4 regions of the Cytobacillus sp. T106 genome follow, and region 4 is predicted to be linked to each of the others. Evidence: riboswitches for the same ligand, from Rfam matches in the RefSeq annotation. Region 4 holds a riboswitch; each other region holds the start of a gene.

Region 1 (7,785 bases), on a different contig from region 4:
CATGAAGGCTGGACATCTGGAACATCATAAGCTAGTATCAGAACGGTACACAACTTTTTGTAAAACTGGGCATGCTTTAAAAAAGCAGCTCTGGAATAGATGAGATTTTTTTGCAAAAGAAGGAGATAGTTATGACTGAAAATCAATCTGTAGTTACCGGCCTGAAGCCTTTTATCCAGGAAGTCTGGGAAAAATCCGGCTTTAATGAGCCAACCGCCGTTCAATCGAAGAGCATCCCCCTTATCCAGGAGGGCAGGGACGTGATCGCCGAATCGCCGACAGGGACAGGCAAGACGCTTGCTTACCTGCTGCCGCTTCTTGATAAAATCGATCCCGGCAAAAAAGCGGTTCAAGCCGTTATTGTGGCCCCTTCACAGGAGCTTGTTATGCAAATCTTCTCGGAGGTCCAAAAGTGGGCAGAAGGAAGCGGCATAAAAGGAGCCACCTTCATCGGCGGCGCCAATACGAAAAGACAGCTAGAAAAGCTGAAGAAGCACCCGCAGATCGCTTTGGGCACGCCTGGGCGGATGCTCGAGCTGATCAAACAGAAAAAACTGAAGATGCATGAAGTCAAAACGGTTGTGCTCGATGAGGGAGATCAGCTCCTTGTTCCTGAGCATCTTGAGACAGTAAAGACCATTTTAAAGTCAACCCTTGCTGACAGGCAGCTTGCTTTCTTTTCAGCAACACTTCCTGAAAGCACCGCGAAGGTTGCACAGGAGCTCTCCGCTGATGCCGAGCTCATCCGCGTAGGGAAGGAAGAGGCAATCCCTTCAGATGTGGACCATATTTATTTTGCCTGTGAGCAGCGGGATAAAATTAAACTCCTAGAAAAGATCTCCCGTGTGAAGGATATCAAGGGGCTTGCCTTTGTAAAGGATATCGGCAATCTGGCTGTCCTTTCCGAAAAGCTTGATTTTAAAGGCGTGAAGGCCGGAATCCTGCATAGCGACCTGGACAAAATGGACAGGCAGAAGCATTTGAAAAATTTCCGCGAAGGAAAAAGCAGCCTGCTGTTCGCAACAGATGTGGCAGCAAGGGGCCTTGACATCCAGGGTGTCACTCATGTTGTGCACTATGATTTTCCGAAAGACATCAAGCAATATGTCCACCGCTCAGGGCGCACGGGCCGTTTCGGCGCAAGCGGGACGGTCATCTCGCTCGTCACCGAAAGGGAAGAACGCGAACTGAAGAAGTTTTGCCAGGAGCTTGGCATCACGCCGGAGAAGAAAGTGTTTTATTCCGGTGATATCGTGGACGCTGATAGAAGAAGATAATAGGGAGCTGACAACCCGGGTTTGGGTTGTCAGCTTTTTTTGATGGGTTTTTGTGAAAAAATGTAAGGTGGAAAAAATATCGGCTGTTTTGGGTGGAATAATTGAAAAAGTAGGGTGAATACATGGAAAAGTAGGGTGAATAAACGGAAAAGTAGGATGAATAAACGGAAAAGTAGGGTGATTAACTTAAATTGACCGGGGATCCACCCTAAATGAATCAGGATCCACTCTAAATTGGTCTGATTCAACAAGATGGAACAGCAGAATTAAACCCAGCCTTAAAGAAAAGAATCATTTCCTAGAAAAACACCACAAATCCACCAGCGAATATTCGATGTCCTCTCTAACCAACCTTCATTATAGTAAAGGATTCAGAAAATATGCTAAAATATGAAAGTAAACTCAATGTGAAAGGAATCGATTCCTATATGAAAAATCCAAGGCTGAAAAAGCTCCAGGAAGAATGGCTCCTGGAGGCCACTATAGATGAGATGCAGGAGAAATTGGAGAAGGGCGAGGTTTCTTCGAAAGAGCTTGTGCTGATGTACCTGCACAGGATTGCGCAGAAGGATAAGAACGGCCCGGCCATCAACTCTGTACTTGAGGTCAATCCGGATGCTGCCCAGATTGCGGCGGCACTGGATGCCGAACGTAAGCTGAAGGGCAGCCGCGGGCCGCTGCATGGCATTCCTGTACTGATCAAGGATAATATTGATACTGCTGATAAAATGCACACCAGTGCCGGATCTCTTGCACTGAAGGAGTCGGTTGCAAAAGAGGATTCCTATGTGGCTGAAGCTTTAAGAAAGGCCGGAGCCGTTATTCTCGGAAAAACGAATATGACGGAATGGGCCAATTTTATGACAGAGGGCATGCCGAGCGGCTACAGCTCAAGGGGCGGGCAGGTGCTGAATCCTTATGGGCCGGGTAATTTTGATGTCGGCGGCTCCAGTTCGGGTTCAGGTGCAGCCATCGCTTCGAACTTTGCGGCAGTGGCTGTCGGAACGGAGACGTCAGGCTCGATTCTCAGCCCGGCAAGCCAAAACTCGCTTGTAGGCATTAAGCCGACGGTCGGCCTGATCAGCAGAAGGGGGATCATCCCGATTGCGCATTCCCAGGATACGGCAGGCCCGATGGCAAGAACCGTCAGGGATGCCGTTTACCTTCTCGATGTGCTTGCCGGCAATGATGACAGGGATCCTGCTGTGCTGAACAATCCAGAGTCAGACTATACCGAGTTTGCTGGTTTTCTTGATGAAAACGGGCTGAAGGGCAAAAGGATCGGCATTGCACGTGAAGTGTATTTTGATTATTTGAGCGGGGACAAGCTTGAAGTGATGAACCATGCGGTTGAACAGCTGAAAGCTCTTGGTGCCGAGGTGGTTGACCCTGTAGAAATCCCTTCTACAAAAAATAATTGGAAGTATGATGTACTTACATACGAATTCAAAGCAGATCTAAACGCCTACCTGCGCGGGGTTGCTCCTCATATAAAAGTGAAATCCCTTGCCGATGTGATTGCCTTTAACCTCGAAAACAGTGATGCAGCCCTTAAGTACGGACAGACCATCCTGGAGGAAGCCGAAAGAACAAGCGGGACTCTGACTGAAGAGGCTTATATCAGCTCGCTTGAGGAGGATGTCTACTTTTCGACTGAGCAGGGAATTGATCATGTCCTGAAAGAGCATCATCTTGATGCAATCGTGACGCCGAACAATTTTGGAGCGGGCATTCCGGCAAAGGCAGGCTATCCTTCCATCACAGTACCGGCAGGCTATTCCTTAGAGAATGAGCCTGTGGGCATTACGTTTACCGGCACTGCTTTTTCAGAAGCCGGTCTGATCAGCATGGCCTATGCTTTCGAGCAGGGGACAAAAGTGAGGAAATCCCCTCTCCTGTAAGGCCGCCAAAGCAGAATAACACATAGTGAAAAGGCCCATACTACCAGAGAAAACGCCAGTAAAGGAGCGAGGCAGCATGGGCAGGACAAAGCTTGGAAATGCAAATGCACAGCGCAACAATAATAAAAAAAGAGAAGGCTGGACAAGCGAAGAGCTGGTGGAATTCAACACCGGCACGAAAAGCAAGAAAGAAAATCAGCCTAAAGACTAAGAAGAAGGCCCCTGTCATCAGGGGGCCTTTTTGTGTAAAAAATATCTTTATTTTTCCTGAAAAGTGATTATAATCAAATTAACAACTTACTGATAAAGGCAAACCTGTCGAAAGGCAGGGACGCAAAGCTATGGGCCTTCCCGCGGATATGCGGCTGGCTGCCAGGCTGCCGGGCTCCTTTTTATGGATGTCATGGCATCATACAAAGGAGAGTATACAATGACTATCAAATTTTTTAAGACAGCTCTTTTGGCTGTACTGCTCGTGTTTGCAGCCTGCCCCGTGAAAGGAGAGGCTGCTGATATGAACCGCTCAACCTGGCTGTGGGATACAGCAGCCATAAAGGACAGGTCTGATGAAATCATTCAATTCCTGGCGGACAGGCAGGCAGATCAGCTGTATCTGCAGATTGACCAGAGCCTGCCGGCCGCTGTCTACCAATCTTTTATAGAAAAAGCAAATGCCGGCGGAATCAGTGTCCATGCATTGGATGGAGCACCTAAATGGGCCACGGCAAAAGGTGAAGCAGCCATGCGCAGCTTCTTCTTCTGGGTAGCTGCTTATCAGGAGCAGGCAAGCCCTGCCCAGCAGTTTTCAGGCATCCACCTGGATATCGAGCCCTATCTTCTGCCAGGCTGGGAAAGCAATTATAAAAGCACTGTGGTGAATTATCAGACCCGGATGCTTCAGGCTGCTTCCTTGTCCGCAGAGCTCAGTCTTCCGTTGGGGGCAGATATGCCTTTCTGGTTTGATGAAATGATGTTCAGCAATAAATTCGGCAAAGATTCCCTCGCAGGCTGGGTCATAAAGAATACTGACAGTGTGACGATCATGGCCTACAGAGATACAGCAGCAGGCCCTAATGGGATGATTGAGCTGTCCAGGAACGAGGTTGAGCTTGCGGCACAATATGGGAAAAAGATAGAAATTGCCGCAGAAACAGGGGCTTCTTCTGAAGCGGCGTATATCACTTTTTATGAGGAAGGCACACTAAGAATGGAAGAACAGCTTTCACTTGTCCGTGACGCTTATTCCTCAGATTCCCATGTGGGATTCGCTGTCCATCATCTTCAAAGCTGGATGGATTTGAGGCCATAATCATCTTTGGAAAATGCCTATTTTTAAAAAATAGGTATTTTTTTACGTTCAGTACCTTGTAATGTTCAATAGTGTATTGTATGATGGGTTTGTGAATGAATGGAAGGATTTACATGACTACTGAATAATGTTCACTACCGGTGGAGGTGCAAGGATTGAATGTTCAATTCAAGAAGGGTGTTCTTGAGCTGTGCGTGCTGCTGCTGATTTCTAAGAAAGATCAGTATGGCTACGAGCTCGCGCAAAACATCTCGGATAAAATCGAGGTGGCTGAAGGGACGCTCTATCCTTTGCTCAGAAGACTGACAAAAGAAGAGTATTTAACAACCTATCTGGCAGAATCAACGGAAGGGCCTCCCAGAAAATACTATTCACTGACAGAAAAGGGCAGGGATTATATGAATATGCTGATCGAGGAATGGCAGCAGTTTTCATTGGCGGTTAATCAATTTGTTGAGGAGGGAAAGTCCAGTGGCAGGGAATGAGTTTTTAGAAAGGCTGGAAAAGCTGCTTGGTAAGGTGCCGGAATATGACCGGCGGGAAATGCTGTACGATTATGAGGAGCATTTTGAAATCGGGCTTGCAAACGGCAGGACGGAAAGGGAAATCATGGAGGAGCTCGGTGACCCGCATGTCATTGCGCGCGACCTGCTTGCAGACTACAGGATTGTCAAAGCGGAGAAAACGCAGTCGGTCTCCAATATTTTTCAAGCTGCGACAGCGGCGGTCAGCCTCAGCTTTTTCAATCTGGTCTTTATACTTGGGCCGCTGATCGGCCTCGCAGGCGTCTATATTTCACTATGTGCGGTGGCGCTCGTTTTGACATTGTCGCCATTTGCCTTGCTGGGGTCTTCGTTTTTTACGGGCTTTGAGGATATGACCCTGAATTTCTTTGCTTCGCTGGCACTGTTCAGCCTGGGCCTGCTGCTTAGCATCGGAATGATTTATGTCGGCAAATTTTTCTACCGGGTACTTCTCGGCTATATCAAATTCAATGTCAGGCTAGTCAAAGGAAAAGGAGAGAAGGCGGCATGAAGAAACTGGTGGCGGGTTTGGTCGTTTTATTCCTGATCGGTGTCGGCGGTTCAGCCATTACACTCAGCGCTTCGGGAGGTCTGAATTTTAACACGGTTGAGATTAATCAAAGCGAGACGATAAAAGCAGATTCCATCCAGCATATCTCAGTAAATAGCGCTTCTACAGATGTGGTCATCAGGGAAGCTGGCAGCGAGAAAGATATAAAGGTGGCACTAACGGGGAAAGTCAGCAAAAAGCTCAAAGATGATTATAAACTGAAGGTCAGCGAAGATGACGGCACCCTGAATGTCGACCTTGATGTGAAGAATATGTTCCGCATGGGAGTGGTTATCATCCGTGATGTGAAAATCGAGGTGCTTCTCCCGAAAAAGGAATATGAGGAACTGGCAGTACAGGTATTATCCGGCGATATCAAAGCGGAAAACATTCAAAGCAAGGACAGCATTTTTGAGACAAAGAGCGGTGATGTTGCGCTGAAGGGAATGGAAGCCGGAGGCCAAATGGAAATCCAGGTGGCGAGCGGCGATGTAAGGGTAGAAGATTCAAAGGCGAAGGAATTGAAGTTTAAGGCAGCAAGCGGGGACATGCAAATCGATGGGTCAGCCGCAGAGTCAGCAGATTTATATACAGCTTCAGGGGATATAAAAATCAGCGAACTTTCCGGGGATATCGCTGCAAAAATTACTTCGGGCGACCTGAACATCAGCAATGATCAGCTGGCAGCCAGCATTACTGCCGAAACGGCAAGCGGGGATGTCAATATTTCATTCAAAGAGGAGCCAAGCGATATGATGGTTGATTTTAAGGCAACCTCCGGGGAGGGCAATGTCCAGCTTGATGGATTTCTTTTTGAAGAAAAAGAAGAAGACAGGATTCTCGGCAAAATTGGTTCAGGCGAGCATGTGGTAAAGGTTCATACTGCGTCCGGGGATTTTAATCTAAACTAACAATAGCGTGTCCAGGCGGAAAGCCCGGGCACGCTTTTATTTTTGGACAGGAATCTGTGTCCTAGTATTCAGCAACCACCATATCCCAGTAGGTTAATGACGGAATGCTGAATATAACATTCCCGTTTTCCTGCCTGAACGGAAGCTCTTCAGGCCTGCCGCCTTTAATATCAGGGGAGGCAAACCATAGGTTTTTGACCTTCCGATCTTCCTCTAAACTAAATGTAAGGTCCCGCCGTTCCTTTGGCTTAGCTTGATCGGCATTTGTATCGCGCCATTCCATATGGACCGCATCCAGGAAGTTGATGAAATGGAGGATTTTCCTGTTTCCGGATTCTTTCGGCAGCACCCAAATCTTTTGCTGTTCAGGATCTCCCATCGCTAATGGCAGCCCTTCATGGGATATGATCGCTGCCTCAGAGTCCCGTGTATGATCTCGCAGGATATTCTCATAAGCTGTTAAAAAATCATAATAACTGGCCATTTCTTGCTGAAGGCCTTCGGACACCTGAAGTTGATTGTGAGGGAAATATTCCTTGGAAAGCATATGCTCGCCCAATTCCAGATGTGCTCCGCCATTGGAAAAGATAACAGCATCTGTAAGCAGGACGCCGGCTTCATTAAACATTCCCTGCTCATCAGAATGACGGTAATTCATATAAGCGGCCAGAACAGAGGCCTGTCCGTTATTTGTAAGGTTCCTATTTTCATCCAGTATCTTCTTGAGATCCCCATAATGCTTATACGGATCCCATACTTCGGTATACAGAAACGCAGCACCTGCTCTGCTGATGGCCGGCTGGCCATACTGATTCACGGCATTCATCACAATCTCTTTTTCAGGCAGCTTCTGTTTGATTTTCTCCAGGAAAGGCTGGAAGCTTTCTGCAAGGTGGATGCTGTCTCCAAGCTCATTAAAAACTTCTCCCCTGTCACCAAGCTGATCGATATGCCAGCCATCAAAGCCCAGGTATTGGTATACCATTTTCTGCTGTTCTATCAGATGGTCCTGCCACCATGGATTGGTGGGATTCATGATCAGCAGATTGCTTTTCCAGCCGCCAGGGAGGGGATGGATGTCAGGCTCCGGGCTGCTCTGATCCTTAAAAAGCTGCCATTCACGGGGCAAGCCGTTATCTTCAAAAGATCCGTACAGTAGATTATATGCCATGGTTTTTATGTTCCTCTGTTTGGCTTCGCCGATATACTGCTGTACTTTCTGCAATGAGATGCGGCGGTTTGCGACATCCTCCCAATGGCCCGCCGGCAGCTTATCCTCCATCTTCAGGGGCTCCTGATGCTCAAAATGCCAG
Region 2 (7,785 bases), on a different contig from region 4:
CATTAGACAGCACGACTTCTGTTGCGCTATTTATTTACCGGAATGGATTCCAATTAAGCAACTTTGGCTATGCCGCTGCAGGATCTTTCATATTGTTCATTGCCATCATTATCATTACGATGCTTCAATTTAAGCTGCAGAAGAAAGGGCAGGATTATTGATGAAAACTGAGGTGGAATACAAAATGAAAACCAATGCAGTTCAAAAACAGTCATTAAGCAGCAGTAAAAATGCTGAAAAAGCTCAGCAATGGTTTGTTGGCATTATTCTTGCGATTGGGGGGGTGCTGGTTACTATTCCCTTTATATGGATGATCCTTTCTGCCTTCAAGCCGGAAAGTGAAGTAATGCAGCTGACGCCAACCCTGCTGCCGCAAGAGTTCACATTGGAAAATTTCTATAATCTCTTTGTAAATATGAACTTCGCTCTTTATTTGAAAAATACACTGGTCGTTGTTTTCTGGTCTTTTTTCGGCTTAATTTTAAATGCGATGGCCGGATATGCTTTTGCCAAATTTGAATTTAAAGGACGCAATAAATTATTCTTTCTCGTTCTTGCTACAATGATGATTCCTGGCCAGGTTACCATGATTCCGGTCTACTTGATACTGAATCAAATGCACCTAACGAATACTATGGCGGGAATCGTTCTGCCTGGACTGGTGGGAGCATTCGGTATCTTCCTTTTCCGTCAGTTCATGACAACTATTCCCGATGAACTGCTCGAGGCAGCCAGACTGGATGGAGCCAGTGAACTAAGGGTGTTCTGGCAGATCGTCCTGCCAATGACCAAACCGATACTCGCTGTCCAGGGAATTCTCACCTTTATCGCTGGCTGGAACAGCTTCCTGTGGCCGCTGATCATTGCGAATGATGAGAGCCTCTATACACTGTCGGTCGGACTGCAGTTATTGAAAGGCCAATACGGAGGCAACTTCGCCCTGCAGATGGCCGGGTCCACCTTTATGGTCGTTCCGATTATCATCATCTTCATTCTTTTTCAGCGGTACATTATTGATGGGTACACGATATCGGGGATTAAGTGAGAGCCAAGGGGACAGACCCCCTGGCTCTTTTTGTGACCGGGCCAAGGAACCTGACCCCCTGGCCCAAACCAGCCCAGGGAACCCAATCCCCCACCTCACCGCACCCCCAACAACCCCCGATTAATCACCCCATTAATAATCTCCGCCATCTCCCTAGGACTGTGATCCATCCCATTATTAAGCCATTTCTTTATCGCATGAATGCTGCCGCTGATGATGAAGGTACTGAGGTATTCAGAAAGGTTTTCATCGTACGCTGTGTCGGCGAGCCAGCTGGTCATGAAGACCTGGTGGGCGAAGTTGATGACTTTTGTTTCGAAGGTTGTGTTTGTTTTTTCGTTGAGGAGGGTGGTGCATACTTCGTGCTTTGAGGCGAAGTATTCGAGCAGTTTTTCGATCATTTGGAGGGCCTGGTCTTCTTTTTCGAAGTTGTACTGGCTCATATAGCCCTGCATGTCCTGGATGATTTCGTCTTCGATGGTGTCCAGGAGGTCATATTGGTCGGTGTAGTGGGAATAAAATGTGGAGCGGTTGATGTCGGCGAGACTGCAGATTTCTTTGACGGTGATATAGGAGATTTGCTTGTCCTTCAATAGCTTCATGAGGCTGTCTTTCAATACCATGATTGTATATTTTTTGCGTCTGTCCATTTTGGGAGAGGTCATAACCAGTTTCCTTTCTTTTTGCGTTTTCCAACACTTTTGATCATTGTGTCGGGAATACCACGGAAGTTAGAGAACTGTTCGTTGAATAGGCAACACCGTGTTTATATAATGATAAAGTGTATAGAAAAAAAGGGCAAGAGAGGGTGAACACGCATCAATATTGCTGCACGAATACTTAAACATAAAAAAGCCGTTGCCATTATTTTCGCGGTTTTGACTGTGCTTTGCGCCCTGGCGCAGTTCACTGTGTCGGTGAACTATGATATGAAGGAATATCTGCCGGAGGACGCTCAGTCGACGAAAGCCATGGAAGTGATGGAGCGGGAATTTGAAGGAAATGTCCCGACGAACCGGGTGATGATGCGGGACATGACCATACAGGAAGCTCTTGATTTCAAAGAAAAGCTGGCCGCGATTGACGGTGTATCTGATGTCATGTGGCTGGATGATGTGATCGACATCAAGGCTCCGCTTGAGATGGCGGACCCGAATACGGTAGATGACTATTACAAAGATGACTATGCCTTATTCTCTTTCAGCATCCGTGAAGGAGAGGAAGTCCAGATTACTGATCGCATTTATGATCTCATCGGCAAAGACAATGCGATGGCCGGGGAATCGCTGAACACGGCCACCCAGCAGAAAATGGCCGGCACAGAATCGATGTATGCGGCCGCCTTTTTGGTGCCGATCATCATCATTATTTTAGTCGTTTCAACGACCTCGTGGGTGGAGCCGCTGCTGTTCCTCACCGCCATCGGTGTATCGGTTCTGATCAACATGGGGACGAATATTTTTCTCGGTGAGGTTTCCTTTGTCACTCAGTCGGTCGCCCCGATCCTGCAGCTTGCAGTCTCGCTGGATTATGCAATTTTCCTCCTGCACAGCTTTAACGATTACCGGAAAAAGGTGGGAGACCCGCGGGAAGCGATGGAGCTGGCGATGAAGAAATCATTTTCGGCAATCGCAGCCAGCGCGTCCACAACCTTCTTCGGTTTCATTGCCTTATCATTCATGGAGTTTGAAATCGGGTCTGATCTTGGCATCAACCTGGTTAAAGGGATTTTACTGAGCTTCATCAGTGTCATGGTGTTCCTGCCGGCATTGACATTGCTTTGTTATAAATGGATCGACAAGACGCAGCATAAGCCATTGCTGCCATACATCCGCGGCAAGGGGAATTTTGTGCTGAAGTTCCGGGTGCCGGTTCTTTTGCTTGTTGCCATCCTGGTTGTCCCGGCCTTTCTTGCGCAAAGCAAGACCAATTTCACTTATGGAGTTGGCGAATTGCCGGAGTCGACAAGGGCGGGGAGCGATTTTGCGAAAATTAAAGAAGAGTTCGGGAAAAGCACGCCGATGGTCCTGCTTGTACCGAAGGGGGATATGGCCAAGGAAGAAGAGCTCGCCGGCGATCTGGAAAAGCTTGACCATGTGACGAGTGTCATGGCATATGTCAACACTGTCAGTGCGGCAATCCCTCCAGAGTATCTCGACCCCAGCATCACCGAACAGTTCTACTCGGAAAATTACAGCCGGATCATCCTTCAGACAGATACAAAAACTGAGGGAGACGAGGCATTCAAGCTAATCGAGCGGGTCCAGGATACTGCTGAAAAACTGTATGGAGACAAGGTTTATTCAGTCGGGGAAAGCGTGACATTGTATGATATCAAAAACACGGTCAAAAAAGACAACACGCTGGTCAATCTGCTGACTCTCCTGACCGTCGCATTCGTCCTTTTCGTAACCTTCAGGTCGATCTCGATTCCGCTGATCCTGCTGCTGACCATTCAGACAGCCGTCTGGATCAATCTGTCGGTCCCTTATTTTACAGATTCTTCATTAGTATATGTCGGCTATCTGCTCGTCAGCATCATCCAGCTGGCCGCGACTGTCGACTATGCGATCCTGCTGACAGATGCTTATAAAGAGGACCGGCAGGAAATGTCTGCGCTGGAAGCAGTCAAGAAGACAATGGATGAAAAAATATTCTCGATCGGCATTTCGGCCTCAATTTTATCAAGTGTAGGCTTTATCTTATGGATTACGTCATCGAACCCAATCGTAGCTTCAATCGGACTGCTGCTTGGAAGGGGAGCGCTGCTGGCCTTGATCATGGTTGTGTTCTTCCTTCCGGCGTGCCTGCTGATCTTCGATAAACTGATCATGAAAACAACATGGAAAGCAAACTTTTATAAGGAGAAGTGATGATGAGGAGAATGAGAAAATTCTTGGCTGTCTTTGCCAGCATCCTAATGATGATGCCCGCCCTGCTCGTTTCGGCTGATACAGCGGGCAGCAAGTCAGGGGAAAAAGTCTCCCAGGAAACAGGAGAGCTTTCCTCAAAGGATGAAGTGGTGTATGCAAAGCTCAGCCCAGCCGGTGAAAATCAGGAAGTTTATGTGGTCAACATTTTAAATATTGAAGAACCTGGGGAAGTGACTGATTATGGCCCCTATACGAACCTGAAAAACCTGACGGATCTCTCGCCGATTGAGAAATCAGACGCAGCGGTGAATGTGACGGCTGAAGAAGAAGGAAAGTTTTATTATCAGGGTGATTTGAATGAGTCAGCCCTGCCATGGAATGTTTCCATTACGTATACATTGGATGGGCAGGAAACCGCACCGGAAGAATTGGCTGGAAAAAGCGGCCATGTGGAGATTGGGATTCAAACCTCCAGAAATGAAAGTGCAGAAGCTTCCTTTTTCGAAAACTATCTGCTGCAGATTTCCTTCCCGCTGAATGGGGAGAAATTCAGCAATATCGAGGCTCCGGACGGGATGCTTGCCAACGCGGGGAAAAATAAGCAGGCCACATTCACTGTGATGCCGGAAAAAGAGGGAAATCTGACACTTGAAGCAGATGTGGCAGATTTCGAGCTCGAAGGCATTGATATTACAGCCATTCCGTCTTCACTCCCGATTGATGCACCTGACATCGATGACATGACAGGTGAGATGGATACACTGACAAAGGCGATCAAAGAGGTCAATGATGGAGTGGGGCAGCTGCAGAACGGCGCTTCGGAATTGCATAATGGCGCAGCTAAGCTCAGCAATGGCTCCAGGGAGTACCGTAATGGCATAGCGGCTCTCGATGGTTCCTCTTCCAAGCTGGTCAGCGGCTCAAAGAGCATCGAGCAGGCTCTGCAAAAGCTGAATAGCAGTCTGAGCGCTGGCTCTGGAGACATGGGCCTCGGCGATTTGAAAAAGATGCAGGATGGACTGTCACAATCGGCAGCCGGCCTGCGGGAAGTGTCCAGGAATCTGGCAGCATTGCAGCAGGCCTTTAGCGCCTCTTACAATAGCTTGAATGAAGCAATGGAAGGCATTCCGAACGCTGAGATTTCCCAGGCACAAATCGAGCAGCTGAAACAGAGCGGAGCTGACCCGAATGTTGTCGCGCAATTGCTTGAGACTTATGCCGCGGCTAAAAATGCCAAAGGAGTCTTTGCTGCTGGAAAAGGCAGCTTTGCCGCTGTCAGCGGGACATTGCAACAGGTCAGTGGTTCTCTGACAGGAATGGCCAAGAATCTGGATTCTATGTCAGCGGGACTTTCGCATGCTCTGAACAGCTCAGATGCTGCCGATGCGATGGCCCAGCTGCAGGCAGGCGTTAATGCCCTTGCCGTCAACTACCAATCCTTCCACTCGGGATTGGAGGAGTACACCGGCGGAGTGAGCAGGCTGGCAGGTTCCTATTCTGAACTGCATAACGGCATTGCTGGCGTGGCCGACGGAACAGGAGAAATCGCCAACGGCGCAGCGAGCCTTCATACCGGTACCACTGAACTTTATGAAGCAACCAGGGATCTGCCTGAACAAATGAAAGAAGAAGTTGAAGGCATGCTCGAAGAATATGACAAGAGTGACTTCAAACCGGTATCCTTCGTATCATCGCAAAACGAAAAGGTCAACTCTGTTCAGTTTGTGCTAAAGACAGAAAGCATTAAGCAGGAAGAAACGAAAGAAAATGAAAAGCCTAAAGAAGAGCCGAAAGGGTTTTGGGCTCGTCTGAAGGCGCTGTTTTCATAGGAGTGAGCCAAGGGGACAGGTCCCTTGGCTCTTTTTGATATTGGGCCACGGGGTCTGTCCCCGTGGCTCCATGGTTTAAATTGGAAGTCTTGCCGCTTATCCTTTAAAATTAAATAGATAAATATACAGGCAAATTCATCGAAAGGTGAGGGCGCAAGACTATAGGGGCTAAAGCCAAGAGGCTATGTCTGCCGGTTACCGATTCAACTTTATGGACGATAGGCTAATCGGTTTCGGTTGGTCTATTTTTTATGCTGAAGGATTGAGGAAAACGAAGAGGGACAGCAATGATGAACATACAATTTGCACAAGGTTTTGGATTAGGGGCACTGACTGTTGTATTGGTTGTGATTTATGTTTTCAGAAGTTGGAAAAAGAAAGAAACGGACTCTTTTAAAAATCATGAAAGTTATATGCATGTGATCGAAAACACCAAGGATTTCCTTTATTATTGCCAAGTCTATCCGGAGCTGCAATTCAAATATCTTGGTCCTTCAGCTGAATGCTTTTTCGGTGAAGGTTCTAATGCAGATGCCTATTCCGACGCTGGTGTTGCCTTCAGGGATATTCACCCGGAGGATATGGATATTCTCCAAAAAAAAGTCCATGGACAGGTAGATTTCAATCAAGCAATCGTTCAGCGCTGGAAGGATAAAGACGGCAACTATCGATGGTTTGAAGAGTATGCGACTCCCATATATGAAAATGGCGTGCTGGTTGCTCTTCAAGGGGTGGTGCGGAATATTGATGAGAGAAAAAAGCTGGAGGAGACATTGACATATCGAATCGCCCATGATGCGTTGACAGACATATATAACCGTGAATTCTTCGAGCAAATGATGGAGAAATATAATGAACGTGAGGATATAGCTGCAGCCATCATTTTGTGTGATTTGGACGGATTGAAATGTTTAAATGACAACCATGGACACAAAACAGGGGATTTTCTAATTAAAGAAACAGCACATCTATTAGAACGCTTTTTTACAGAGGATGCTTATGTTTCCAGGATTGGAGGAGATGAATTTGCCGTCATTCTTTTAAAAAAGGAAAAAGAACAGGTGGAGTTACTGGCCGAAAAGCTAGCTGAAGAGATTAGCAGATATAATGAAAATAGCCAGGAAGTCAAAATCAACCTATCAATAGGCTTTGCGTTCAGTGAAAATTCCCGAGGCGTAATGGAACGCTTATTTGTTGAAGCAGATAACCATATGTATCAGCAAAAAAGAACGAAAAAAGGTGCCTGAATCTATCCTAACAGATGGGAGAGAGATGCCTTTCTTCGCAAAAATGGAGGATAAAAATGCCTGCCAAAAAAAGAATCAGAGACTATGGAGTAAAAATAGGAACCCTTCAGACAGGTCCGCGCAATAGCATCACAGATGTGGAAGGCGTAACTGTGGGGCATACCACGCTGAGCGAAGCTGACAAACAAACCGGGGTTACGGCAATTGTGCCGCATCCCGGAAATCTATTTAAAGAAAAGCTGATCGCCGCAACCCATGTGATCAACGGGTTTGGGAAGAGTATGGGAACAATTCAGATCAATGAGCTGGGTACGCTTGAATCCCCGATCATCCTGACCAACACGCTCGGCATCGGTACAGCGGCAGATGCTTTGATTCAGTATATGCTGGAGTCTAATCCCGAAATCGGCCGGACGACTGGAACGGTGAATCCGATTGTGTGTGAATGCAATGATATGTTTTTGAATGATATCAGGGCTGGGTTTATAGAGCGGGAGCATGTTTTCCAGGCACTGCAGAATGTCTCGGCGGACGTGGAAGAAGGCACTGCTGGAGCAGGGACCGGCATGCTTTGCTATTCGCTGAAGGGCGGCATCGGGACCAGCTCGAGGCTGATGGAAATGGACCATGGCACTTATACGATCGGTGTCCTTGTGCTGACGAATTTCGGCGGTTTAAAGGATTTGCGGGTGAATGGGAAAGCAGTCGGGGAGGAGCTGAGTGAGGCTATCCAAGCTAAGGAGGAGCAGGATAAAGGTTCAGTTATCATCATTGTGGCTACAGATCTGCCT
Region 3 (7,785 bases), on a different contig from region 4:
TCCAATTGGATTTGTACTCGGATTTGTCACTACATTGGCAGAACCAGCTGTAAAAATATTAAACAAACAGGTTGAAAAAGTAACATCGGGATACATCTCAGAAAAAATCATGCTCATCACCCTTTCAGGGGGAGTCGGTCTGTCCATTGCCCTTGCCATGCTCCGCATCCATCACGGCTTCTCTCTCTGGTACTATCTTGCGCCGGGATATGCACTCGTGCTGATCCTGATTTATTTTTCCAACACCAGCTTTATAAGCATCGCCTTCGATTCGGGCGGTGTAGCAACAGGGCCGATGACCGTTACTTTTATCCTGTCAATGGCTGTCGGCGCTGCCGCAGTAACTGAGGGGCGGGATCCCCTGACAGATGGCTTTGGCCTGATCGCCCTGGTCGCCCTTATACCGATACTGGCTGTCCTGATCCTGGGGCTCCTGTTCAAGAGGAAGGAAGGTGCTTCTTAAATGATCTACAAGCTTTTCATCGCCATCGTAAAAAAAGGCACTGCAAAAAAAGCTGTCCGGCTTGCCCGGGGATCCGGGCTTGCTGCTGCGGCAACTGTATATGCAAGGGGAATTGGAAAAAATGAGCAAACCTCATTTCTCGGATTGGAGATCAACCACGAGAAAGAAGTCATCCTTATGCTGATCAAGGAAGAATCCGCTGAAGAAGTCATTACGGAAGTCAGCAGCCATCTCCATTTTGAAAGGCCCGGTACAGGACTTGGATTGCTTATCAATATTAACGGATTCATCGGCGTCCAGTCCCCGGAAGTCCCCGCTGATGCAGAAGCAGAGGAAGGAGCGGCCAATATGAAGCCAGCCGATAAAGAATACGATTTGATTGTGACCATTGTAAAAAGCTCGGAAGCCGAAAAGATTATAAAGGCCTCAAAAGATGCCGGGGCTGACGGGGCAACCATCATTTCCGGCAGAGGGATCGGCATCAACGAAAAAGCCACTTTATTCAATATGCTGATCGAGCCTGAAAAAGAGATTGTGCTGACCATCATCCACAGCGGACGGACACAGGAAGTATTCCAGGCAATCTGCGATGCTGTCGAGCTGAATGTTCCTGGCAATGGGATTTCCTTTATCCTTGATGTCGATCAGGTAGCAGGCATCAATCATTAAATTTCTGAGCATATCAATATAGTAAATATCCCCATTTGTGAGAAAATAAAAAGGCAATTAAATTTCCGGGAGGTAACAATATGCCAAAAAGCTTGCAGGACACAACAAAGCTGCATAATGGAGTGGAAATGCCCTGGTTCGGACTCGGCGTTTTCAAGGTCCAGGAAGGATCCGAAGTCATTGATTCAGTCAAAGCAGCCATCAATAACGGCTACAAGAGCATTGACACAGCAGCCATCTATGGCAACGAAGAAGGCGTGGGACAGGCTATAAAAGAATCAGGTGCCCCGCGCGAAGAGCTATTCATCACGACTAAGGTCTGGAACTCTGAGCAGGGCTATGACTCTACACTGGCTGCATTCGACGAAAGCCTTTCAAAGCTTGGCTTGGAGTATGTCGATCTGTACCTGATCCACTGGCCTGTCAAAGGCAAGTATAAAGACACTTGGAGAGCCTTAGAAAAGCTGTATAAGGATGGCAGAGTCCGTGCAATCGGGGTCAGCAACTTCCATGTACACCATCTGGAGGATCTGCTTGAAACAGCGGAAATCGTGCCGATGGTCAACCAGGTTGAATACCATCCGCATCTGGCCCAGCTTGAGCTCCGCGAATTCTGCAAACAAAAAGGAATCCAGCTTGAAGCCTGGTCTCCTCTTAAGCAGGGACAGCTCCTGGATGAGCCTGTTATTACAGAGATTGCCGAAAAGCACAAAAAGTCCCCTGCCCAGATCATCCTGCGCTGGGACCTTCAAAATGAGGTCATCACCATTCCGAAATCAGTCAAAGAACACCGCATCATTGAAAATGCAGATATCTTTGACTTCGAGCTTTCCTCAGAAGACATGGAAAAAATCGATGCCCTCAACAAAAACGAACGCGTCGGTGCCGATCCTGATAACTTCAATTTCTAATAATATGCAAAAGGGGTATGGAATGGGTTCATTCTGTATCCCTTTTTGTCTTAATAGCCTCTGAATGTTGGCTGTTGATTTCCGTTCCAGGCACTTCGCTTTCCGCGGGGCGGCGCTGAGCCTCCTCACGCTTACGCGCTGCGGGGTCTCAGCTCTGCCGCTGCAATCCCACAGGAGTCTACGTGCCTTCCACTCCAATCAACAGGCTTATCAAACTTTTTTTCATTCTAACCCAGTTAATACAAATCCCTTTTCGATATAATCGCAACTTTAACTTCGCTCACCCAGTTAGCAAAATATAACTGTTTATCTCCCCCTGCAAAGGGAAAGGAATAATATCAAACCTAAGGAGGACTAATCCATGAGCAAAAGAAATTCCCTGACTGGGGTAGTGGCACTGGGTGCGCTTGCGTATATGTTCAGGAACAAGGAATCTCGGGATAAGGTTATGAATAAGGTAAAGTCTACATTCGGTGAAGACAATATCAGCAAAGTCAAATCAAAGCTTCCATTTTTGAATTCTGACCAAGGAAACACCCGCCAGGACCATTCAGGCCCGGCTTATGTCGACAGATAATAAATTGCCCAATCATGAGGCAGCTCCCCCAATCAGGGAAGCTGCTTTTTTCTTTGAACGAACCTCCTCCCCCTGAAACTTTTCCTTCCTTGACCCGTATGATAAAAAGAGGCATGTCCGCACAGCCAAAGCTGTAAACCGCTTTAAGAACTGTGTTATATTGGGAATATATGATTCTATCAAGAGACGGCTTACGCCGGTCCTGGAAAAGAAGGAGTGAAATTATGGGAGTGACGCTCAGCAAAGGGCAGAAGGTCGATCTGACCAAGAACCGCCCCGGGCTTCAAAATGTTGTTGTTGGATTAGGCTGGGATATCAGCCGTCAGGGATCCAACTATGATCTGGACGCATCTGCTTTCTTATTAGGCGCATCAGGAAAAGTACATAGTGACCTCGATTTCGTATTCTATAATAACCCTAACGGCGGGAATGGCTCTATCCTGTACAGCGGCGATAACCGCACAGGCGCGGGCAATCAAGATGATGAACAAATCAGAATTGACCTGCGGAGGGTGCCGGACTCGATCCACCGGATTGCCTTTACAATTACCATCCACGATGCTCAGGCAAAACAGCAGAACTTCGGCCATATTGAAAATGCGTATGTACGGATTTTTAATGAACAAAATAATGAAGAGCTTATCCGCTTTAACCTTGGCAGGGATTTTACCGTTGAAACGGCCATCGTCGCAGCAGAGCTATACAGGCATAATGGCGAATGGAAATTTAATGCCATCGCCAGCGGCTTTCAGGGCGGCCTGGCTGCCCTCTGCCGTAATTTCGGCGTGACGGTGGATGATGAACCGGCTCCCCAGCCTTCACATGGCAATCAGCCTTTCGGGCAGAACCAGACTTACCAGCAGAGCTTTTCACAGCAGGCTCCTGCAGGGCAAAATTACCAGCAGGGCTATAACACAGGCAGCTCCCAGCAGAACTATAGCTCAGGAAGCTATCAGCAGACACAGCCGCAAGCTTCCTATTCGTCCCCTTCCTATGGACAGCCTTCCTACTCTTCCTCACAGGGATATGGGGGAGAAGAAATTGTATGCCCACGCTGCCATTCCACAAATGTACGCACCGGCGAAAAGGGCTTCGGCCTCGGTAAAGCGGCAATTGGCGGCCTGATCCTCGGGCCTGTCGGATTATTGGGCGGCTTCATTGGAAAAAAACAGCTGAAGTTTACCTGTAACAGCTGCGGCAATGCCTGGTCTCCATCCCAGACCGATTACGCCGAATGGGCCAACCAGCAAAAAAGAAAAGCCCAGGACCTCTTTAACCGATTCAAGAGCCAGGACGTCCTTGAGGCCATTGTAGCAGCATGTGCACTTGTAGCTATGGCTGATGGAAGGCTGGATCCGGCAGAACGCCAGAAAATGGTTGAATTCGTCAACCAGAGTGATGAACTTCGGGTATTTGATACGCAGAAGGTCATTCAGCAGTTTAACCTGTACGTCCAGAAGATTGAACGCGATCCTTCGATCGGCAGGGCAGAGGCATTCAGAGCGCTTGGCAGGATACGGACGAAACCGGAAATCGCCAGGCTGGTGGCCCGCTATTGTATCGCAATCGGCTTTGCAGACGGACATTTTGATCCGAATGAGCAGCAGGCAGTCAGTGACATCTGCCGGGAGCTCGGGCTCAATCCGGCAGAGTTCCTTTCTTAATCTCACAGCCTGGCCAACCGGCCAGGCTGCTTCTTTTCTGCAATTCCCCATAGGTCATCACTCCCCTCTACAACGGAGAGTGGCTAAAGTAAGAATATTAACAATAAACAAACTCTTTATTTTTCCCCTGATTTAGTGCTAATCTTACTAAGGGCAAATTTTACGAAAGTAAAAGACGCAAAGCCACGGGCCTAAAACAAGTTATTTGTCATGGCAGCCGGGCCGCCAAGAATATCATTCTTGTAAACTTTTATAAATCATACACCCTTTCTAATTTGCCTAATCCATTTATTAAAGAGAGGGATATCAATGTTTTACCCGACATTTTTATGCAAAGAGACTAATCAGAGGCATCTGGTCAAAGACTCGAATTTCTGTGAATGCGGCTATAAGTACAAAGGCTTTACCACATTCATCAAAAAAGATTTCAAAAAAATCCAATTTAAGCAGAGTGATGATATCGATTGCCCTGTCTGCAAAAGCTCAGTGCTGAAAGAAGAGAAAGCAGTCTGCTATTCATGAGCAGCTGCTTTTTTCTTTTCCCCTTCCCAAATCTTTATTTCCTTCATAATGCGCCAAATCAGGTTTAGGAGTTCCAAAAAAGTGGCAAAAAGAAAGTAACTAACTCATTTACTTTAATTAGGTGCTACTCTTCAAATACGAAGCAAAGGGGAATCTTCATGGCGGAAAATCCAGCACAATCCAAATTGGCATTAAATTCTTCGATCTCCTTAAAAGGGATTGTGAAAGCTGTATTCACTGACACAGTCCACGTCCAGATCGGCGGGAAAATTATCGCAATCCCGCTGGAGAAATAAAAGAACACCTTCATGGAAAGCCAACGAAAGCCGCTTTTTATTAAACGGCTTTTTTTGTGCGAGCGGACAGTAAAACCGGCAGGCATTGCGCCCGCCGGTTCTGTTTATGCATAGATTTTATTTTCTTCGTTTTGGAAGAAGCTCTTCATCGCATGGAAAACATCAGCTTTCTGCTTGAGGATATAGTATCGGAAGTGTTCATTTTTTATATTCTTATAAGCGGACATGAGGGTCGAGTGGCGGTTGTACTGATTGACTTCACCGTACCCGAACATGCTCGATACCGCGATCAGCTCTTCAACAAGCTTCACACAGCGGGCATTATCAGAGGTAAGATTGTCGCCGTCGGAAAAGTGGAAAGGATAGATATTGAATCTTCTTGGATTATATTTTTCATTGATCAGTTCCAGAGCTTTGCGGTAGGCTGATGAACAAATGGTTCCCCCGCTTTCCCCTTTTGAAAAGAAATCTTCCTCTGATACGACCTTCGCTTCTGTATGGTGGGCAATGAACTCTATTTCCACCGTCTCATACTTTGTCCGTAAAAACCGGGTCATCCAAAAGAAAAAGCTTCTGGCCATATATTTCTCCCATAATCCCATCGATCCGCTCGTATCCATCATTGCGAGCACGACTGCCTTTGAATCCGGCTTTACAATTTCGTTCCATGTCTTAAACTTCAGATCCTCCTGATAGATCGGATAGAATGCCGGCTTGCCTGTCATCGCATTCCGTTTAAAGGCGGTCATCATTGTCCGCTTTTTATCAATATTGCCCATTAATCCTGTTTTGCGGATATCATTGAATTCAATATTCTCAACCAGATGCTCTTCCTGTTCCTTCCTCTTCAGGTTTGGCAGCTCCAGCTGCTTGAACAGTGCTTCCTCAAGCTCCATCATGGACACTTCAGCTTCAAAATAATCCTCACCCGGCTGGTCGCCTGCACCCTGGCCTTTCCCGGGGCCTTTCTGGCCGCTGGAGCCGTCTCTGGCGACCACATCGCCTACCTGGCTGTCTCCGTCTCCCTGGCCTACATGTTTGTTTTTATCATAGTTATAACGAATTTTATATTCGTCAAGAGAGCGAATCGGAATTTTCACGACTTCACGGCCATTGGACATAATGATGCTTTCTTCTGTTATCAGATCTGGTAGATTGTTCCGGATCGCATCCTGTACCTTTTCCTGGTGGCGCTGCTGATCATCGTGGCCTTTGCGATGGAGGGACCAATCTTCTTCGGAAATCACAAACTGGCGGTTGTTGATGTCGGTCATTATAACCCCTCCTTGAAAAAATTTCATGGATTCATTGCACACATTTGCCTTTAGCAACATACAATATCCCGAGTGTCAAAAGGAACGTGAAATATTAATTACTCTATACTATGCGAGACATCGAAATAATTTACAAATAATTTTGACAATAAGACAAATGCCTATGCTGTCGGACAAGCCTTTTTTAGAGCCTCTCATCCTTCCAGAAATTCATTGAAAAGTGGGCATTGGGGTTATAAGCCTGGCATTCATATCCTTGTGAGTATAGGTAATCGATGATCTGCGGCAGCATGGAAACCGTCCCGCTGTTCACATGCATCAGGATGACTGGGGGCTTCCCGCCTGCAGCCGCCGGCTGAAGCCCTTTTTTCACATTTTCAAAGATAGTCTTCGGACTGCTCCTTGCATATTTCCAGTCTAATGTATCAACATTCCAGTCCCACATTTTATATCCCTTCTGCACAAGGGCGTCCCTGAACGGCCCTGTCATATAAGGCTTGCTTCCATAAGGCATTCTCACCAGCCTGGAGTCAATGCCTGTCAGGCTCAATATTGTTTTCCTGGTCTTATCCATTTCCAGGGCGGGATTTTGCGGGTTTCCGGCATAAAGCTTGTTTTTATCATGGGTAACACTGTGCAGGGCCGGATAATGCCCTTCCTCCACCAGCCGCTTAACAGAAGCCGGGTTGGCTCTTGCCTGCGGCTCAATCATAAAGAATGTCGCTTTTGCCTTCTTATTCTTCAAAATATCAAGGATGGATTCCATTCCCTTCGCAGGTCCATCATCAAAGGTTAAGTACACCGCCTTTTTTTTCACATAAAAATCTTTTAGAGCCGCTCTATTGGCGCTCATGAATTGTTCGTTTGCCATTTTCGCTCCTTTGTTCACCAGACGGACGACAGGGCCGGCTGAGAGGTATTCAACTCTATAGCCAAAAAACTCGCCGGCTGACCGGATCGGTATGAATAGGCTGTTTTCCCGGACCACCGCTTTCCATTCGGCCGTTTTTCCCATGGACGTTGAGGCCTGCTGTTGTTTTACTGAATAGCGGATCCATGATTTGCCCTTTTTGATCGTATAGCTATCAGGATTTTCTATAGAGATGCTGGCTCCAATGGCTGCTGCCAAATCTTTAATAGGCATATAGGCTGTATGCTCCAGCACAAACGGAGGGTTCTGCTTCAAATTCAAAACAGAGTCATTCACGCCGACTGCACATATATACTCATTCCTTTGTGCGGCAGAAGCCTGTCCTTCCTGCAGTACAAACAGCACAATCGCTATTAAAATAGCAGCCACCCATTTTCTCATCCCTGCTTCTCCCCTGACTAATAGCTTTTTATTGCTATATCTATTAAGGGTCAGGTTGAAATAGAACCCCGGAAAAATGCGGTCAAAAAAACTCCTG
Region 4 (7,785 bases):
TATTCATCCAGGCGCTTGCCTGACAGTTTTTCAATAAGGGCTCCGAGGGCAATCATGTTGAGGTCGCTGTATGTATAAGTGCTCCCCGGTTCATTGGCAAGCGGATATTGCAGAGCGATTGAGATACGGTCTTCGCGGCTGTTCCCTTGTGAATAGAGAGGAATCCAAGCCGTGAATCCAGAAGTATGGGTCATCAGCTGCCTGATGGTCACCTCTTCCTTGCCGCCGGCTGCAAACTCAGGCAGATAATCAGCCACCGGATCATCAAGATTGAAGAGGCCTTTTTCATACAGCTGCATCGCGGCTGTTGTTGTAAAGATTTTGCTGATGGAAGCAAGGTCAAAGATGGTGTCCTTCGCCATGGAGATAGGCTGATCGGCTTCTGTCAATCCGTCATCTTTGTACTGATAAGCCATGCCATAGGCTTCATGCTTGACGATATGGCCGCGCCGGGCCACAAGCGCCACTGCACCGGGCATCACCCTGGAATCAATCATCTCCTCCATGATTCCATCGATTTCATTGAGCGGGCCTTCAACCATGCCTGCACCCCTGGCAGATCCCGGATGAAGCACCGGCGATGATTTTCCCGGATGATCCCATGGAAATGGAACAGGAGGCATAAACTTTGAAGAACTCATTTCCGGATCCCCCGCTTTTTCTTTTGCTTCAGGACTGTCGCTTGCCATAACTGCAGGAGCCACAGCGCTTAGGCTCAGGATGGCAGCCAATGTCACTTTCACAGACTTATTCTTCATCTTATTCCTCCTTTTATCATCTCTGAACACGAACCGGACTTTCTCCTTCCCTCCCCTTAATTTAAAAATTCAAATAATTACATCTTTAGGTTAGCGAAATAAGTGTATAGATGTCTATACCAAAGAGGACCTAGTCAATGCTGATTCGATGTCAGAACTGTGACTTTAAGCATGGACAGATAGGAGGATTTGTTCGACAAAATTGCAGGTTAAAGAGCGCCGGTGCGGCTCTTAATAAAGCAGGACACCTTACCTGCTGCACTATTTCAAAAAAACACGCCCCTGTTTGTCAGGGACGTGATCAGCTTCTAATTTTCTAGCCTTTTATTTCAAGCAGTTTTTGACGCAGTTCATTTTCCATGGAAGCCAGGTCACTTTCAGCCTGGCGCCGCTTATTGCGGCCCTCCTCCTGGATGCGGAGTGTTTCTTCCAGGGTGGAGATGAGGTTTTCCTGGGTTTTCTTGAGCGTTTCAATGTCAACTAGGCCGCGCTCATTTTCCTTGGCAGTTTCAATGGTATTGGTTTTCAGCATTTCCGCGTTTTTCAAGAGCAGCTCGTTTGTTGTTTTTGAGACCTGCTTCTGGGCTTCAACCGCATGGCGCTGACGGATAAGGGTCAGGGCAATCGCCACCTGGTTTTTCCACAAAGGAATGGCGGTGTTGATGGATGCCTGGATTTTTTCGACAAGGGCCTGGTTGGTGTTTTGGATCAGGCGGATCTGCGGGGCGGATTGGATCGTAATTTCCCGGCTCAGCTTCAGATCGTAAAGCCTCTTGTCCAGCCTGTCCGCAAACTGAAGCATATCATTGACTTCCTGAAACTTCATCTGGTCGCCTGATGCCTCCGCTTCCTTCCTCAACTGCGGGATTGTCTGCTCATGAAGCTCCTCGAGCTTGATCTCGCCCGCTGCAATATAGACATTGAGCGCATGGAAATATTCCTTGTTCGTATCATATAATTTCTCCAGCATATGGATGTCGGATAAAAGGACATTTTTGCTGCGGTCCAGCTTTACGCTGATCCGGTCAATCTGCGCTCCTGTTTTTTGATATTTGGAGAGGATCTCCTGGACAGAATCGGAGATTTTTCCGAACATGCGTGAAAACAGCGACTGCTTGCCCTGCTTCAGTTCATCCGGATTCATATCATTGAGGCGCTTCATCAGGTCATTGATGATATCACCGACCTCTCCGATATCCTTTTTCTGGACATGCTCGAGCATGCTGTGCGAGAAGGTGAGCAGCTTCGTCTGCGCCTGAGTCCCATAAGCAATCATGGCCTGGTGGTTGCGCGGGTCGATCTGCTCGGCAATCTGATAAGCCCGGGCGCGGTTTTCCTCCGGGATCACGTCTATGAGCTTCACCGGTTTCTCTTCTTTCGCTAGCTCCAGGGCAGGTCCGCCATTCATGTCGCCGAACGGGTCGGCAAGGATATCATCCATTAGACTGCTCGTCTTTTTCGTTAATGATGGATTTTGTTCGCTCATTTCAGCCTCCTGCTTTCTTCAGGTAATCGATTTTCCTTCCACGTTTTAATCGAGTTTTTTGCCACGTCTATTTCAAAATTAAGATTATCAATATCATCGGAAATCACTTCGTACAAATCCTTCTCAACCGTCTGGGAGAGTTCATTGATGGTCCTTCGGGTTTCCAGCAGCGACTGGTCGATTTCAAGGTTCTTCTTCGGCTGGGTGGAAAGGAAAACATATTTCTCGGTCATTTCCACCAGAGAATCAAGATGGGAAAAATAAAACCGCTCCGCCTGGTAAAAACGCTTCGGCTCTTTCTTCGTCAGCCTGTAAATCTTCCGTGTGATCCTCATCAGTTCAATCCGCTGCTTCAAAGAAGGAAGATGGCGGATCGCAAACAATGATTTGTGCAGGCGGGAAATTTTCTTTTTCCCTTCTGCAAGGTTTGTCTTGATATACTTGTATTCCCTCCGCGTCAGCCCGTGCTTCCTGAGGAAACGGACACGCCCGATCTGGAATGCGGCCAGATATACTAACGCAGCTGCTCCGCCAGCTATCAGCCCGGATAAGAAAAACGTCTGGTCAAATCCGAAATAGCTGACCGTCCAGACCGACCCGGCGAACGGGACAGCCAGTACTGTGCCTATAAGAAACGAAACAATCCGGTTCATTTGTATCGACTCCTGACATAAAATCCTGCTTTATCTACTCATACGGTTTAAGACAGAATAGGTTTCACCCAATCTTTCCCACTGACAGAAAAAGTAAGATTATCTTATTTAATTCAACAATACACGATAAAACTCCTCTTTTCCATAGACCAGGACTGTAAATAGGGGTAGGGCTAGAGGCGTAGACGGTGACACCTTTCTCCAGAAAAATGCTGACTTCGTCGAAAAGCTTTTGCGCATAAAAAAAGTGTTAAACCAAAAGATTTAACACTACAGGCATATTATGTATAGTCAACCGCTGTCCCTTGTTAATTATCTCCCTGCTCTTCACTGTGGGCTGAGCTCCAATATAGGTGAGTGCCATTGATGAAGCTATGGATTTCCTCTATTGAAATCCCGCTGCTCTTTGCTTCTAAGATCAATTCAAGCCAATCCCTATCAACCTTTTCCGGCAACCCCATCTCAACTTCTCCTATTTGCGGCAGCCCGGCCGTCATAGCTTTTATAAAACCTTAGACCCGCGGCTTTGCGCCCTTACTTTTCAATAAGTTTGCATTTCACAAAATGTATAGCTGGGTATTTCTACCCGTATGATGGATGAGGCTAAACCTTTTTCAAACAACAATTAATGACAGGCACCCGCCGAAAATTGTCGAACTTCTGCAGAAGAAACCTTTAACTTCCCGTCTGCCTTCCGGCTGTTTAAGAGCCTGTCACTAATTCTTAAAACTTGAACGCAAGGAGTTGTTTCCTCTTGTTTTCGAGTTTGTTTTTGAGTTCCTGATAGTTTTTGGTTTGCTGATCAAGGCTTTCTTTCCGTTTTTCCAGCATTCGCTGGACTTCCACAGGACTGGGTCCGCCCTGGATGCTTCGGATTTTGACGAAGTATTCCGGTGAGATGATTTTTTTCCACTCTTCTTCTTTGAGGGCCACTGAAACGAAGCCGGAAATCATTTCATTGATTTGGTCGATTTTCCATTCATACAGCTCCTTGCCTTCCTTTACGGTCCTTTTGCTGATATAGCTGGCGATGGAGTGGGCCTTGCGGAAGGAGATGCTGTAATCCCTTGATAAGGTGTCAGCCAGTTCGGTTATGGTGATGCATGACCGGTTTGCCATTTCCTCTGCATGGTCTTTGTTGACCTTGAGCGTCCGTATAACGGCATGCATCAGCTTCATGACCCTGTTGGCATTGCCAAAGGAGCGGTACAGATGTGGCTGGAGGTCATCTTCTGTATCGACGATGTCACCGAACGGAGTGTTGTGAACCATATTCATCGCAGCCAGGGCGTCCCCATAGGCACTGCTCGCGATTGATCGGGAATGTTCAATGCTGACTGGATTCCGTTTCTGCGGCATGATACTGCTGCACTGGACATAAGGATCGGCTACGTAAAAGGTGCCGAACTCCCTTGTCACATGCTGAAGGAAATCCTGTATCCACCGTCCGGTATTGACCATGCAGGTCATCAGAGCAGATGCCGTTTCCAGCAGATAGTCGGCGCCGCCAATGCAGTCATAGGAATTTTCGATTAGTCCATTGAAACCTAAGAGCTCACAGGTCCGTTTCCTGGAAATCGGAAAGCCGGTTGTTGTCAGGGCTGCAGCTCCCAGGGCAGAACGGTTCACTGTCTCATAGGCAGACCAAAGCCTGTCAATATCCCGCTGCAGAATATCATAGACGGCCAGCAAATAATGCCCAAGGGTGGTCGGCTGGGCCGGCTGGGTATGCGTGTAGGCGGTCATATATGTTTCCTTGTGTTCCTCTGCCTGATCAAGCAGAGCATCGCCCAGCTGATAAGCACTGCCGAGCAGCTGGATAAAATGCTTGCGGAGGACGAGCCGGTACATGGCAATTCCCATATCATTGCGGCTTCTGCCAATATGGATCTTCCCGGCGAGCTCGGGACCGATCTCCTCGCCTATTTTCGCCTCCATCATGAAAAACAGATCCTCGAATTGCGGTTCATAAAGAAGGGTGCCAATATCAGTCGTCTCTGCGACCAGATTGATTCCGGCCAGCATCACCTCCGCTTCTCCTTTATCAATAATCCCCTGCTCAGCCAGCATGATGACATGGGCGCGGTGGATGTCGAACATCACCTGGAATAAATAGTCCCGCTGGTCATTGAATACCGGCATCAGCAGTTCTTCGATATACGTTTTGCCTGGGAAAGAGGTGCCTTCACTCTGGATAAACGCTTCAAGCTTATTCATCATTTCAACTCCAATTTTTTAAGACAATGATTGTTCTGCCTTCACTCCAAAGAATCTATTGGAAATGAACAGAACTATGGCAATCAGGGCAATTTGAATCATTCCGTAAGCAGCGGCCTGCCCCATGTTGAACATCCGCAGCTGGTTCATGATTTCAATGGATATCGGGCGGTTGGAAATGGTATATAACAGCACTGAGGTCGGGAATTCCCCTACCGACTCTACAAAGGCAAGCAATGTACCGGCAAGGACACCTGGCATGATGATTGGCAGGATCACCTTGCGGAAAGTATAAAACCATTTGGCGCCAAGGCTCCGCGATGCCTCCTCAATGGAGTCATCAAGCTGCTCCAATACCGCGTTCGTCGACCGGACGACAAGCGGGATATGCCTGATAAAATAAGCCAGAGGCAGAATCCAGAACGTTCCGACGAGGATGTTTCCGAAAGAAAAGATATTCGGTTCATTAAACGCAAACACCAGATTCATTCCGATAACAGTTGCCGGAAGCGCCCATGGGATCATCACAAGAATATCTACCAAGTTTTTCCCGTAGAACTTTCTTTTAACCAGCACATAGGATGTCAGGACACCGAATACAAGATTTCCGGCTGTTGCAATCACTGATAAGAGCAAGCTGTTTTGCAGCGGCTTGAAGATGTTCGGATCCTGGAACAGAAGGCGGTAATTTTCAAAGTTGAATACAGAAGGATAGGTCTGCCATGTCCAGGTCCCATCCGGCACGAGCGACAGCAGCAGGATCGTGAAATGGGGCAGCAGCAAGATAATAACGCCGATAATGCCTGCTGCCACAAGCAGCCACTTCATGACCGGGTTCTTCACTTCACTCCTGTGGGCCCCGATTCCTTTTGATGCCATCCGGTAATCCTTTCTGTTCTGGTACCAGCGCATAAATAGCAGGAACGAGATTGAAACAATCGATAGAATGACAGATTGTGTTGCAGCCACTTCCATATCGCCATTAATTTTAGAAAAATAGATTTGCAGACTCAGCACCCGGAAGCCCCCTGCCAGGAGGAATGGCGCACTGAAGGAAGCCATGGAAATCATAAACACAAGCAGTGACGCCGCTACGATGGCTGGCGTGAGCAGCGGAAAGGTGACCTTCCAGAACACTTTTACGCGGCTTGCTCCGAGATTATAAGCTGCCTCCTCGAGGGAAGGGTCGATTTTATTGATGGCAGAGGAGACGGTCATATAAAAGTAAACATACATCGTATAAGCATGGACAATCAGGATGCCGGAAACCCCTCCAATTTTAAAGGGCACATCCTTCAATCCGAGAAGGTCCTTTATGGCATTGGGCACGAGCCCTGATTCCCCGTATAAAAACATGAATGCCATAACACCGACAAGGGAAGGCAGCACGATGGGCATGATGGCAGCTGTCGAGAAAAAGCTCCGCCCCGGGAAATCGTAGCGGTTAAAAATGAATGCCAGCGGAATTCCGATCAGGGCGCTGACCAGCACGCTCAAGAGAGATATATAAACAGAATTCCATAAGGCTTCCAAATTTGTTTTGGACTCCTGTGTAAAGAAATCCTCATAGTTTGCAAAAGTAAAAGATCCATTCAGCTGCAAGCTTTCCATTAAAGTCCTTATTGACGGATATAAGACATAGGCAATAAGCACAAGCAATACAGGTATGAGAAGCAGGATTGTGAATCTCGTATCACGGTTTTTGATCATACATCATCACCGGCTTTAGGAATGATTCTGATTTGTTCTGCCGGGAGCTCCATCCATATTTCCTTTCCAGGCTGATAGCTTGCTGACAAACGGTTGTTAAGGACATTGGCGGTCAGCAGGAAGCCTTCTGCTTCAATTGTGAGATGGATGACAGAACCGAGGAACTCGACCTCTTTGATGCTCCCTTTTAAAATATTGAGACCTTCAGAAAGCTGGTCATGGATACGTATGGCCTCTGGCCGGATGGATAAGGCAACTTCCCCGCTGTATGCAGGATTATAGTTAAACCTTGTATTTGCGGCTTCTAATTTTTTGCTGTCTCCAATGGTAATATGGACGGTATTTTCATCTGCTTTGTCTACAACAGCAGGCAGCAAATTGATTTCCCCGATGAAGCTGGCCACAAAATCATTGGCCGGTTCATTATAGATTTCAGCTGGCGTCCCAACCTGATGGCACACGCCAAAATTGAAAACGGCGATGCGGTTGCTCATTGACAGGGCCTCTGCCTGGTCATGCGTGACATATATGGTGGTAATATTGTATTCCTTCTGCAGCCTCAGGATCTCGCTCCTCATTTCATCCCGGAGCTTAGCATCGAGATTGCTCAATGGTTCATCCAACAGCAGGATCTCCGGTTCAATGACAAGGGCCCGGGCAAGGGCAACGCGCTGCTGCTGGCCACCGCTCAGCTGGCTTACTTGACGTTCCGCGTATTTTTCCAGCCGCACCTTCTGGAGAACCTCCTGGACACGCTTCTTCACTTCGGCAGAAGACATCTTCCGCACCCGAAGGCCGAAAGCAACATTTTCAAACACTGTCATATGAGGAAAAAGGGCATAGTTTTGAAAAACCATGCCCGTATTTCTTTTTTCAGGAGGTACACGCGTCATATCTTTATCCCCAAAACGGATGACGCCCTTAGTCGGATAATAAAATCCGGCAATCATGCGCAATGTCG

The links. Region 4 has a riboswitch for cyclic di-GMP ahead of ABU165_RS06970 (anti-repressor SinI family protein). Riboswitches for the same ligand answer to the same signal wherever they lie in the genome.
Positions count from the first base shown of each region.
Region 1: another riboswitch for cyclic di-GMP. It lies ahead of ABU165_RS16845 (amidase); the one in region 4 lies ahead of ABU165_RS06970 (anti-repressor SinI family protein).
Region 2: another riboswitch for cyclic di-GMP. It lies ahead of ABU165_RS20295 (sensor domain-containing diguanylate cyclase); the one in region 4 lies ahead of ABU165_RS06970 (anti-repressor SinI family protein).
Region 3: another riboswitch for cyclic di-GMP. It lies ahead of ABU165_RS12570 (hypothetical protein); the one in region 4 lies ahead of ABU165_RS06970 (anti-repressor SinI family protein).

Region 1 is NZ_JBEUMK010000009.1:184,094-191,878, reverse strand. Features, by position in the region: gene ABU165_RS16860 (DEAD/DEAH box helicase) at 132-1,277, shown strand; gene ABU165_RS16855 (amidase) at 1,706-3,178, shown strand; gene ABU165_RS16850 (hypothetical protein) at 3,255-3,389, shown strand; cyclic di-GMP riboswitch class I at 3,477-3,563, shown strand; gene ABU165_RS16845 (amidase) at 3,609-4,487, shown strand; gene ABU165_RS16840 (PadR family transcriptional regulator) at 4,643-4,972, shown strand; gene ABU165_RS16835 (DUF1700 domain-containing protein) at 4,959-5,522, shown strand; gene ABU165_RS16830 (DUF4097 domain-containing protein) at 5,519-6,472, shown strand; gene ABU165_RS16825 (glycoside hydrolase family 66 protein) at 6,534-7,785, opposite strand, start outside.
Region 2 is NZ_JBEUMK010000014.1:13,518-21,302, forward strand. Features, by position in the region: gene ABU165_RS20270 (carbohydrate ABC transporter permease) at 1-161, shown strand, start outside; gene ABU165_RS20275 (carbohydrate ABC transporter permease) at 185-1,045, shown strand; gene ABU165_RS20280 (TetR/AcrR family transcriptional regulator) at 1,141-1,710, opposite strand; gene ABU165_RS20285 (efflux RND transporter permease subunit) at 1,975-3,918, shown strand; gene ABU165_RS20290 (YhgE/Pip domain-containing protein) at 3,921-5,747, shown strand; cyclic di-GMP riboswitch class I at 5,866-5,950, shown strand; gene ABU165_RS20295 (sensor domain-containing diguanylate cyclase) at 6,035-6,994, shown strand; gene ABU165_RS20300 (DmpA family aminopeptidase) at 7,051-7,785, shown strand, end outside.
Region 3 is NZ_JBEUMK010000005.1:216,913-224,697, forward strand. Features, by position in the region: gene ABU165_RS12545 (DUF1538 domain-containing protein) at 1-463, shown strand, start outside; gene ABU165_RS12550 (P-II family nitrogen regulator) at 464-1,132, shown strand; gene ABU165_RS12555 (aldo/keto reductase) at 1,213-2,043, shown strand; gene ABU165_RS12560 (hypothetical protein) at 2,405-2,620, shown strand; gene ABU165_RS12565 (TerD family protein) at 2,845-4,284, shown strand; cyclic di-GMP riboswitch class I at 4,427-4,514, shown strand; gene ABU165_RS12570 (hypothetical protein) at 4,594-4,806, shown strand; gene ABU165_RS12575 (hypothetical protein) at 4,965-5,102, shown strand; gene yhbH (sporulation protein YhbH) at 5,207-6,376, opposite strand; gene ABU165_RS12585 (polysaccharide deacetylase family protein) at 6,561-7,688, opposite strand.
Region 4 is NZ_JBEUMK010000002.1:539,833-547,617, reverse strand. Features, by position in the region: gene ABU165_RS06985 (serine hydrolase domain-containing protein) at 1-758, opposite strand, end outside; gene ABU165_RS06980 (toxic anion resistance protein) at 1,075-2,244, opposite strand; gene ABU165_RS06975 (5-bromo-4-chloroindolyl phosphate hydrolysis family protein) at 2,241-2,897, opposite strand; gene ABU165_RS06970 (anti-repressor SinI family protein) at 3,206-3,358, opposite strand; cyclic di-GMP riboswitch class I at 3,375-3,462, opposite strand; gene argH (argininosuccinate lyase) at 3,621-5,114, opposite strand; gene ABU165_RS06960 (ABC transporter permease) at 5,133-6,824, opposite strand; gene ABU165_RS06955 (ABC transporter ATP-binding protein) at 6,821-7,785, opposite strand, start outside.